DNA from 3 places in the Sphingomonas sinipercae genome. Region 3 is predicted to be linked to each of the others. Evidence: predicted binding sites of a transcription regulator. Region 3 holds the regulator's gene; each other region holds the start of a gene.
The links. The regulator LexA, encoded in region 3, represses DNA repair genes until DNA is damaged. The targets are predictions, from matches to a motif close to GTTCCNCNCTTGTTCT.
Positions count from the first base shown of each region.

Region 1: the regulator LexA is predicted to act here: its motif matches at 1,737-1,752, upstream of G7078_RS00330 (ImuA family protein).
Region 2: the regulator LexA is predicted to act here: its motif matches at 1,192-1,207, upstream of uvrA (excinuclease ABC subunit UvrA).

Region 1 covers NZ_CP049871.1:63,271-66,545, reverse strand. Annotated here, with positions in the region: gene hutH (histidine ammonia-lyase) at 1-1,229, shown strand, start outside; gene G7078_RS00335 (DUF2147 domain-containing protein) at 1,226-1,621, opposite strand; gene G7078_RS00330 (ImuA family protein) at 1,773-2,522, shown strand; gene G7078_RS00325 (DUF6504 family protein) at 2,443-3,275, shown strand, end outside.
Region 2 covers NZ_CP049871.1:1,740,081-1,743,355, forward strand. Annotated here, with positions in the region: gene G7078_RS09080 (alpha/beta hydrolase) at 1-809, opposite strand, end outside; gene uvrA (excinuclease ABC subunit UvrA) at 1,219-3,275, shown strand, end outside.
Region 3 covers NZ_CP049871.1:981,923-985,197, forward strand. Annotated here, with positions in the region: gene G7078_RS05095 (DUF4242 domain-containing protein) at 1-186, shown strand, start outside; gene G7078_RS05100 (VOC family protein) at 187-531, opposite strand; gene G7078_RS05105 (VOC family protein) at 545-916, opposite strand; gene lexA (transcriptional repressor LexA) at 924-1,577, opposite strand; gene G7078_RS05115 (peptidylprolyl isomerase) at 1,643-3,275, opposite strand, start outside.

The DNA.
Region 1 (3,275 bases), 920 kb from region 3:
TTCGGTTGATGATCGTGCTCAAGCTGCTTGGCCTCGGCCGCGGCCATTCCGGCGTCCGGCCGCTGGTTGTCGAAGCGCTGCAGGCGCTGCTCGACCGGGACGCAATGCCGTCGATTCCATCGCAAGGCAGCGTTGGCGCGTCCGGCGACCTCGCGCCGCTCGCGCACCTTATCTCGGCGCTGATGGGCTATGGCCGGATCGATGTGGCGGGCGAGATCATGCCGGCCGCGGCAGCGCTCGATCGCCTCGGCATGGAGCCCCTGCAGCTCGGCCCGAAGGAAGGGCTGGCGCTGATCAACGGCACGCAGGCCAGCACCGCATTGGCGCTCGACGCACTGTTCGCCGGGGAACGCGTGTTCGCCGCCGCAATCGCCGCCGGTGCATTGTCTGTCGACGCGCTCAAGGGCTCGGCCAAGCCGTTCGATCCGCGCATTTCGCAATTGCGCGGTCAGCCGGGGCAGATCCGCGTGGCGGAATTGATCCGTGGCCTCCTCGACGGCAGCGAAATCCTCACCAGCCACGTCCAATGCTCGCGCGTGCAGGACCCGTATAGCTTCCGCTGCCAGCCGCAGGTGATGGGGGCCAGCCTCGACTTGCTTGCGGCCGCCGCCCGGACCCTGACCATCGAAGCCGGCGCGGTGACCGACAATCCGATCGTCTTCGCCGATGAAGACAGCGCGCTGTCGGGCGGCAATTTCCATGCCCAGCCGGTCGCCTTCGCGGCCGACACGATCGCCATTGCAATGTGTGAGGTCGGGTCGATTTCGGAACGGCGGATCAGTGTACTGGTCGATCCGAAGATGAGCGGGCTGCCGGCCTTCCTGACCGAAGACAGCGGGGTCAATTCCGGCCTGATGATCCCGCAGGTCACCGCCGCCGCATTGGTCAGCGAGAACAAGTCGCTGGCCTTTCCGGCAAGCGTCGATTCGATCCCGACCAGCGCTGGCCAGGAAGATCACGTGTCGATGGCGCCGATCGCCGGGCGCAAGGCGGCGGCGATCGCGCGCAATTGCGCCGGGGTCGTCGCGGTCGAGCTGATGGCTGCTGCCGAAGGTATCGATTATCACGCGCCGCTTGGCACTTCGCCGCGGCTTCGCTCGGTCTATGACAAGGTGCGCGCCCTATCGCCGCACTTCACCGCCGACCGCTATTGGGCGGACGAGATTACGGCGCTCCAGGCGGCGGTGCTCGCCGGGGATATCGGGTCGGAGCTTCCGCCGCTGCTTTAGTGGACGCGCTGCCAGGTCTGCGATTTGCAGATGATGGCAAGGACGCAGCCCTTGACCGCCAGCGTGTTGGCCGATGTTTGCGTAATGGTGCCACGGGCATGCATGTTGCGGTCGGCGACGAAGACGGTCGCGCGATAGGTGTTCGGCCCGGTGCGGTCGATGTCCTTGATCAGCCGGGCGCCGATCAGGTCGGTGCCGCTGCCGCGCTGGGCCTTGCGCTGCTGGTTGGCGGAGGCCTTGAGCACGGTGCCGCACAGGTCGCGGCCGCAAGGCGCGATCTGGATCGTCATATTGCCCTTTTTCCAGCGGCCCTCGATTGGCGACTTGGCAGTCGCCATGGCCGGCGCGCCAAGCATTCCAAGTGCAGCGAGCGCGATAAGAATCTGTTTCATGTTCATGGCTTTAGCTGGGGTTTGTGGCGGAAATGGCACCCACAGCTTGCGCGGGCATGAACGAATGGCCTGGCAATTGCCGAGTCGAGACATTGACTCCGGCATCCCCAAAGGTGGAACATAAAGGGAACAGAAGAGTCGTGAGTCGCCCATGCCCGCCGTTGCCAACCCGGATCTCGATGCCCTGCGGGCACAGGTGCGTGCAATCGAATCTTCGGGTTCGGCGGACAGCCGCGGCTGGCTTGCATTTGGCGTTCCGGCCATGGACGAGCGCCTGGCGGGCGGCGGGCTGGCCTGCGGCTCACTCCACGAAATCGCTGGCAGCAGCGCCAGCCTCAACGACGATGCCGCGGCGACCTTGTTCGTCGCCGGGATCGCCGCCCGGCTCGATGGCCCGGTGCTGTGGGTGCTCGGCCGCCAGGACTTGTTCGCCCCGGCCTTGTCGCAAGCCGGGCTGTCGCCCGCCAGGCTGATCTACGCCGAATGCCGCAAGGATGAAGATGCGCTTGCCGTTGCCGAGGAAGGGGTTCGCCACAAGGGCATCGTCGCCGTCGTTGCCGAGGTTGGCCGGCTGGCGATGACGGCCAGCCGCCGGCTGCAGTTGGCGGCGGAAGATAGCGGTACGACGGCGCTCCTGCTGCGGCGCTGGCGAAGCGCGGCCGACCCGTTGCTCGGCCCTTCGGCGGCGGCAACGCGCTGGCGCATCGGCTCCCTGCCTTCGGAGCCATTGCCGGTCAGCGGCATCGGCCGCCCGCGCTGGGCCATCGAACTGGTCCGCCAGCGCGGCGGCCCGCCCAACCACTGGATCATGGAGGGAACGGATGAAGCGGGTCGCCTCGCTTATCCTGCCCGCGCTCAGCATCGAACGGCTGCGCCGGACCGGGTTCTCGCCGCCGCCTGAACCGGTGCCCAGGCCGTCGCTCGACGCAGCCCTTCCGCTCGACCCGCCGCGGCCGCAGGATTGCTCCTGCCCGCGCGGCGGCGGCTGGCGGCCGGGCGCGCGCTGGGCAAGCCGGGAGGCGCGCCAGGCGGAAATCGACTCGCTCCCTGCCCACCAGCGCCCGCCGATGCGGATGCTCGGGCGGCGGAGCGAAGCCGCTAAATCCCTGCAGTTCCCCCGCGAAGGGGGTCCAGGAGCGCCGCAAGGCGCTGCAACTGGCGCAACTTTGGCCACCACCCACCGCTCCGGCCAGCGCGTCGTCCTCGCGGCAGTCTCGGCCGAAGCCGCAGCGCTTGGCCTCGCGCCCGGCATGGCGGCAACTCACGCGCGCATGCTCGTCCCGGAGCTGCAGCTTAAGGATTCCGAACCCGAAGCGGACGCGGCGTTGCTCACCCGCCTCGCCCTGTTCGCCGCCCGGCGCTGGACCCCCAATGCCGCAATTGCCGATGCGCACAGCCTGTGGCTCGACCTCAGCGGGGTCACTCACCTGTTTGGCGGCGAGCAAGCGATGTGCGCGCGAATCCTGCGTTTCTGCGCCCGCGCCGGCTTTACCGCCCGGATCGCGGTTGCGGGCACCACCGGCGCGGCCCACGCCCTCGCGCGCTTCTCCGGCCAGCCGGTTACGATTTGCGCCAACGGCGATGAAGCCGACGCCATCGCGCCCTTGCCGCCGGCCGCGCTGCGCCTTGACGAAGCCGCGCTCAGCGCCGCCCG
Region 2 (3,275 bases), 760 kb from region 3:
GGCGCGATCGCCAGCGTGGCGTCCGGCCGCGCGGCCTTGAGCGCTTCGGCATCGGCGACGCTGACCTGCAGGTCGCGGCCGCCCTGGACGATCAGCAACCGGCCTTTCGCCGTCGCCGCGAGGCGGGCCGGGTCGTACGAAAACAGGTCGCGGAAATAAGGCTGGACCGCGGCGCTAAACAGCATTTGCAGCGGCCGCGGCTTTGCCGACACATCGACACTGCCCCCCTTCTCCAGCGCATCGATGGCTGCCAATGCGTCATCAAGCAGCGGTGCGTTGGCCGGGTTGGCCCGCAGCTGCGCGCGCATGATCGTGCCGATCGGCCGTCCGGCGCCGGCGATCGATACGACGCCGCAAAGCCCCGGCGTTTGGGCAGCGGCAAGCGCGACGAGCGCGCCTTCGCTGTGCCCGGCAAGCCATGCACATTTGGCGCCGGTAAGGCGCGTCGCTTCGGCGGCCCACTTGCGGGCGTCGGAAGCATATTCGGCGATGGTCACCTTGTTACCGTCGGGAACGGCCGCCTTGCTGCCGAACATGCCGCGCTTGTCGATGCGGATGCTGGCGACGCCTTTCGCCGCCAGGGCCTCAGCAAGCATCCTGTAGGAGCTTGCGGTGATCCCAAGCGGGTTGTTTCCGTCGCGGTCGGTCGGTCCGGAACCTGGAATGATGACGACGACCGGCGCGCCCTTGCCCGCCGCTTGGTAGACGCCGGCCAGCGCGCCTTGGGGGCCCGCAATTGTAATCTCGCGTCCTGGCGCAGCAGGCACCGCGACACTCAGGACTGCCGCCGCCAACATCGTCATAGCCATCTCACTCTCCTTTTATTAGTCTTTAGTCTAACGACTAATAAAAGGCAAGACACGATGCGCGAACTTTTCAGCGGATCGGAAAGGAAACGGGGAGCCACCTAAAGGGTAGGCGGCTCCCCTACACGGGAGAAACGGGGCTCCCGCTTTGCATTCCGCCCGAACGTGGGCAGATCATACAGCTACGACGGTGAAGCCGGAGCGCTTGCTGAAAGGGGGTCGTTAAATCCGCCCGGCCGCGCCAGCCTGGCTCGACAAACCGCCGGATGCATCGACGAACCTCTCCTCAACTGCGCCCAAGCACCGGCAAAGCATGGCAATTTCGGTTGCCAACACCCATCTGCGTTTCCGCGCGTTGACCGCCGCAGGGCAGCAGCGTAGCCTCAGAACATAAACGGAACGAAAAAGGCCGATGCTAACCCATATCTCTGTGCGCGGCGCGCGTGAGCACAATCTCAAAGGCGTGGATGTCGACATCCCGCGCGAAAGCCTGACCGTGATCACGGGCCTGTCCGGCTCGGGCAAGTCCAGCCTCGCGTTCGACACCATCTATGCCGAAGGCCAGCGCCGCTACGTCGAATCCTTGTCGGCCTATGCTCGTCAGTTCCTGGAGATGATGCAGAAACCGGACGTCGAGCATATCGACGGCCTCTCGCCGGCCATCTCGATCGAGCAGAAGACGACCTCGAAGAACCCGCGCTCGACGGTCGCCACCGTCACGGAAATATACGATTACATGCGCCTGTTGTGGGCGCGCGTCGGCGTTCCCTACTCCCCCGCCACCGGCCTTCCGATCGAAGCGCAGCAGGTCAGCCAGATGGTCGACCGCGTGATGGCGCTTCCCGAGGGCAGCCGCCATTACCTCCTCGCGCCCGTCGTGCGCGGCCGCAAGGGCGAGTATAAGAAGGAGCTGGCCGAGTGGCAGAAGGCCGGCTTTACCCGGGTCCGCATCGACGGCGAGTTCTATGCGATCGAGGACGCGCCGGCGCTCGACAAGAAGTACAAGCACGACATCGAGGTGGTGGTCGACCGCATCGCGGTGCGCGAAGGCATTGAGGCGCGCCTCGCCGACAGCTTCGAGACCGCGCTCAAGCTTGCCGACGGCCTTGCATTCCTCGACCCCGCCGATCCGCCCGCCGAGCCGGAGCAGCAGTCGGGCATGAAGCTCGATTATGGCGCGCCCGGCCGGATCGTCTTTTCCGAGAAGTTCGCCTGCCCCGTCAGCGGCTTCACCATTGCCGAGATCGAGCCGCGGCTGTTCTCGTTCAACGCGCCGCAGGGCGCCTGCCCCGCTTGCGATGGCCTGGGCGAGAAACTGGTGTTCGACGAGGACCTGGTCGTTCCCAACCACAACCTCAGCATCGCCAAGGGCGCGGTCGTGCCCTGGGCCAAGTCGCAGCCGCCCTCGCCTTACTACATGCAAGTGCTGAGCAGCCTTGCCCGCGCCTACGATTTCGACCTGGCAACGCCGTGGAAGGATTTGCCCGAGGAAGCGCAACAGGTCGTCCTCAACGGCACCGGCGGGCGGCCCGTCACGCTTCGCTTCGTCGACGGCCGCAAGTCGTACGAGGTCAAGAAGCCGTTCGAAGGCGTGCTCGGCAACCTCAACCGCCGCATGCAGTCGACCGAAAGCGCGTGGATGCGCGAGGAGCTGTCACGCTACCAGGGCAGCCGCCCGTGCGAAGTCTGCCACGGTGCCCGCCTCAAGCCCGAAGCGCTGTCAGTGAAGATCGCCGGCGAGCACATCAGCTCCGGCACCGCCCGCTCCGTCGCCGACGCGCACAAATGGTTCGGCTCGCTCGACGAGAAACTGACCCCGCAGCAAAGCGAGATCGCCCGCGCCATCCTCAAGGAAATCAACGAGCGGCTCGGCTTCCTCCACAATGTCGGGCTCGATTACCTGCACCTCGACCGCAAGTCGGGCACCCTGTCCGGCGGCGAGAGCCAGCGCATCCGCCTCGCCAGCCAGATCGGCTCCGGCCTGTCGGGCGTGCTCTACGTCCTCGACGAGCCCAGCATCGGCCTCCACCAGAAGGACAACGACCGCCTGCTCGAGACCCTGCAGCGCCTCAAGGGCCTCGGCAACACCGTGCTGGTGGTCGAGCATGACGAGGATGCGATCCGCAACGCCGACCACATCATCGACATGGGCCCCGGCGCCGGCGTTCGCGGCGGCACCGTCGTCTGCTCCGGCACGCTCGACGACATCCTCGGTTGCGAAGACAGCATCACCGCCGACTACCTCTCTGGCCGGCGCGAGATCCCGCTTGGCGCCAAGCGCCGGAGGGGCAACGGCAAGTTCGTCACCGTCCAGGGCGCCACCGCCAACAACCTGCAGAACGTTACCACCAAGATCCCGCTCGGCACCTTCACCTGCGTCACCGGCGTCTCCGGCTCCGGCAAGTCGTCGCTTACCATCGACACGCTCTACGCCGGCGCCGCCCGAGCGCTGAATGGCGCCCGCATCGT
Region 3 (3,275 bases):
GCGGTCCTTCGCGACCTCGGCCCTGAAATCCAGTGGGTCCACAGCTATGTGACCGACAACAAGATCTACTGCATCTACCGGGCGCCGAGCGAAGATTTAATTCGCCAGCACGCACAAACGGCCGGTTTCCCCGCCAATTCGATCAGCCAGGTGCGCAACACGATCGACCCGACGACGGCCGACTGATCAGCCTTCGGCGGGTTGCCAGACGGCCAACTCGTTTCCGGACGGGTCGATGAAGTGGAAGCGGCGGCCGCCTGGAAAGGCGTAGATCGGCTTGGCGATGATTCCGCCGGCCTTGCCGACGGCATCGAACGCCGCCTCCAGGTCGTCGACTCGAATCACCGGCAGCGGCGCCGAAATTTCGTCCTCCGGCGATCCGCTCAGGCCGAGGTCGACGTCGCCGGTCGTGGTCGCGGCATATTCCGGCCCGTAATCGGTGAAGGTCCAGTCGAACGCCTTGGCATAAAAGGCGCGCGTCAGCTCGTGCGCGGTCATGCTTGGTAATTCGACATAATCTATCCGCGCCATGGTCGCTCCTTACTCAAACGCTGCACACTGCCTCGATCAGATAATCGTCGCGATCGCGCAGGAATGCCGCATAATATGTCTCGCCATAATGCGGCCGCAGGTCCGGCGCGCCCTGATCGGTGCCACCGGCCGCCATTCCGCACGCATGCCAGCGATCGACCGCCGCCCGCGTCGCGGCTGCGAAGGCGAGGTGAAAACCCGGGCCGGGCGCCGCCGCATGTTCCCGCTGCTTGATCGCGAACACGTCCTCGCCCCCGGGCGCTCCGTAGCCCGCGGCATCCGCCGTCTTCCACACTTCGACCATGCCGAGCGGGGCAAGCACCGCCCCGTAAAATCGTGCCGCCGAATCCAGGTCGGCAACGCCGAAGGACAAGTGGCTGAGCATCGGCCGCTCAGTACCGGCGAATTAGACCGGCAAGCCGCCCCTGGATTTCGATCTGTTCGGGCCGGTAACGCTGCGGCTCGTACGACCGGTTGGCCGGATCGAGCCGGATCATCGCGCCTTCGCGGCGGAAGGTCTTGAGCGTCGCTTCCTCGGCATTGACCAGGGCCACGACGATTTCACCGTCCCGCGCCGTGTCGACCTTGCGGATCAGCGCGAAGTCGCCGTCGAGAATGCCTTCTTCGACCATCGAATCGCCGGACACTTCGAGCGCATAATGCTCGCCCGGGCCGAGCAGCGCCGCGGGCACGGCGAAATGCTCGGTGCCCTGGAGCGCCTCGATCGGCGTGCCGGCCGCGATCTTCCCGTGCAGCGGGATTTCGATCGTGTCGTTGGCCGGCGCCGGGACGACTGTCCGGACCGCGGCAGCGACCGCGGCGGGCGTGCTCGAATCGGGCAGTTTGAGCACCTCCAGCGCCCGCGCCCGGTTGGGCAGGCGGCGGATGAAGCCGCGCTCCTCGAGCGCGGAAATCAGCCGGTGAACCCCCGACTTCGACTTCAGGTCGAGCGCCTCGCGCATCTCGTCGAAGCTTGGGCTGACCCCGGTTTCCCCGAGCCGGTCCTGGACGAAGATCAGCAATTCACGTTGCTTGGCAGTTAGCATTCCGCCGGTCCCTTTCTGGAACGAACGGAGAACGTCTAGGCAACAAAGCGAATCGCGTCAAGCGATCAGCTACCGCCTTCGATCAATTGCTTGCGGGTGGCGGCGATGGCTTTCTCGTTCCGCCGCACTTTCAACTGCTTACGGACGGCGGCGACGAATTGCTGCGCATATTCCTGGGCCAGTGGGTCCTGGAATTCGCGCTGAACCGTGGTGATCAGCCCCGGCTGAGCCAGCGCGTTGCCCGGCGTTAGCTTCGTCAGCTTGACCACATAATAGCCGCGGCCCTCCGGGTCGGCTGCGACGCGGCTCTTGCCGGCGCCGAGCGTGAACATCAGCCGGATCGGCGGCGGCACCTGGTCGCCCATCTGCGACAGCTGGATCCGCCGGGCGCCGATATGCTTGGCTGGGGCAAGCTTGACCGGCGCCTGCTTGAGCGCGTCGGCAAGCGACCCAGCGCCGGTTGCCTTCGCCGCGATCGCATTGGCTGCGGCACGCGCGCGCTCGGTCGCCTGCTGCCCGATCCAGTCCTGGCGCACGCGGTCGCGGATGCTCGCCAGCGGCGCCGGGGCCGCCGGCACGACCTGCGCCGGGGCGACCATTGCAAAGCCTTGTTCGCCAAGTGCTTCGAGGACGGGGGGATCGTTGGTCGCAAGCTCGAAACCGCTCTTGAGCGCCGCTGCGAACTCCGCCGGCAATTTATAGGCTGGATTGCCACGCTGCTGGCCGTTGGCCGTAATCAGCGGCGTGGTAGTGACGGTCAGCCCGGCCGATTTCGCAGCCTCGTCGAAATTGCTGCCGTTATCGATCGAATCCTGCAGCTTGGCCTCCAGGTCGGCCAGGGCATTGGCCCGCTTTTCCGTCGTCAACTTCTCGGCGATCTCGCCGCGCACTTGGGCGAGCGACTTGCCGGGCTGGTTCTGCACCCCGTCGATCTTGATCACGTGCCAGCCAAGGTCGGACTGGACCGGCCCGACGATTGCGCCCGACTTGGCGGCAAAGGCGGCATTGGCCACCGCTTGCCCCGCCATCTCGGTGAATTGCGCCTTGGTCTGGGGCCCGACGGACACGTCGGCGGCGGCTAGGCCGGCGGGCTTGACCGCGTCGACGAAGCTTTGCCCACCCTTGGCCTTCGACGCGATCTGGTTGGCGACGTTGCGGTCGGGCACCACCGCCTGGCTGATCACGCGAATGTCCTTGGCCGCATATTGGGCCTGGTTGTCCTGGTAATATTTGGCGATTTCAGCGTCCGTCGCGGAAATTCCGGCGACCTGTTCCGGGCCAAGCCGGGCGATCCGCAGAACGCGCTGCTCTGGGACCAGGTAGCGGTTGCGGTTGAAGGCATAGAATTGCTGCAATTGCTGGTCGGTGGGGTTCAGCCCGGCGGCAAAGGCGGACAATGGCACCAGCGCGACATCGGCTTCGCGCGTTTCCAGAAGCATCGAGGCATAAGGCGTCGCCATGCCCAGCGGCACGCGCGGATTGTTGGCGCCGGGCAGGAGCAGCATCCGCTGCAGCATCGCACCCTCGATCACTTCGCGTACTTCGGCATCGGTCAGCCGCCGCTGCGCCAGGAACGCTTCATAGGCGGCCTGGCTGAATTGCCCGTTGAGGCCCTTGGTCCCCGGGATATTGGCGATTTCCGCGTCGATCAGGCGCTTGGAGACCTGGAAGCCGAACTTGTCGGCGAAGGCCTTGAGC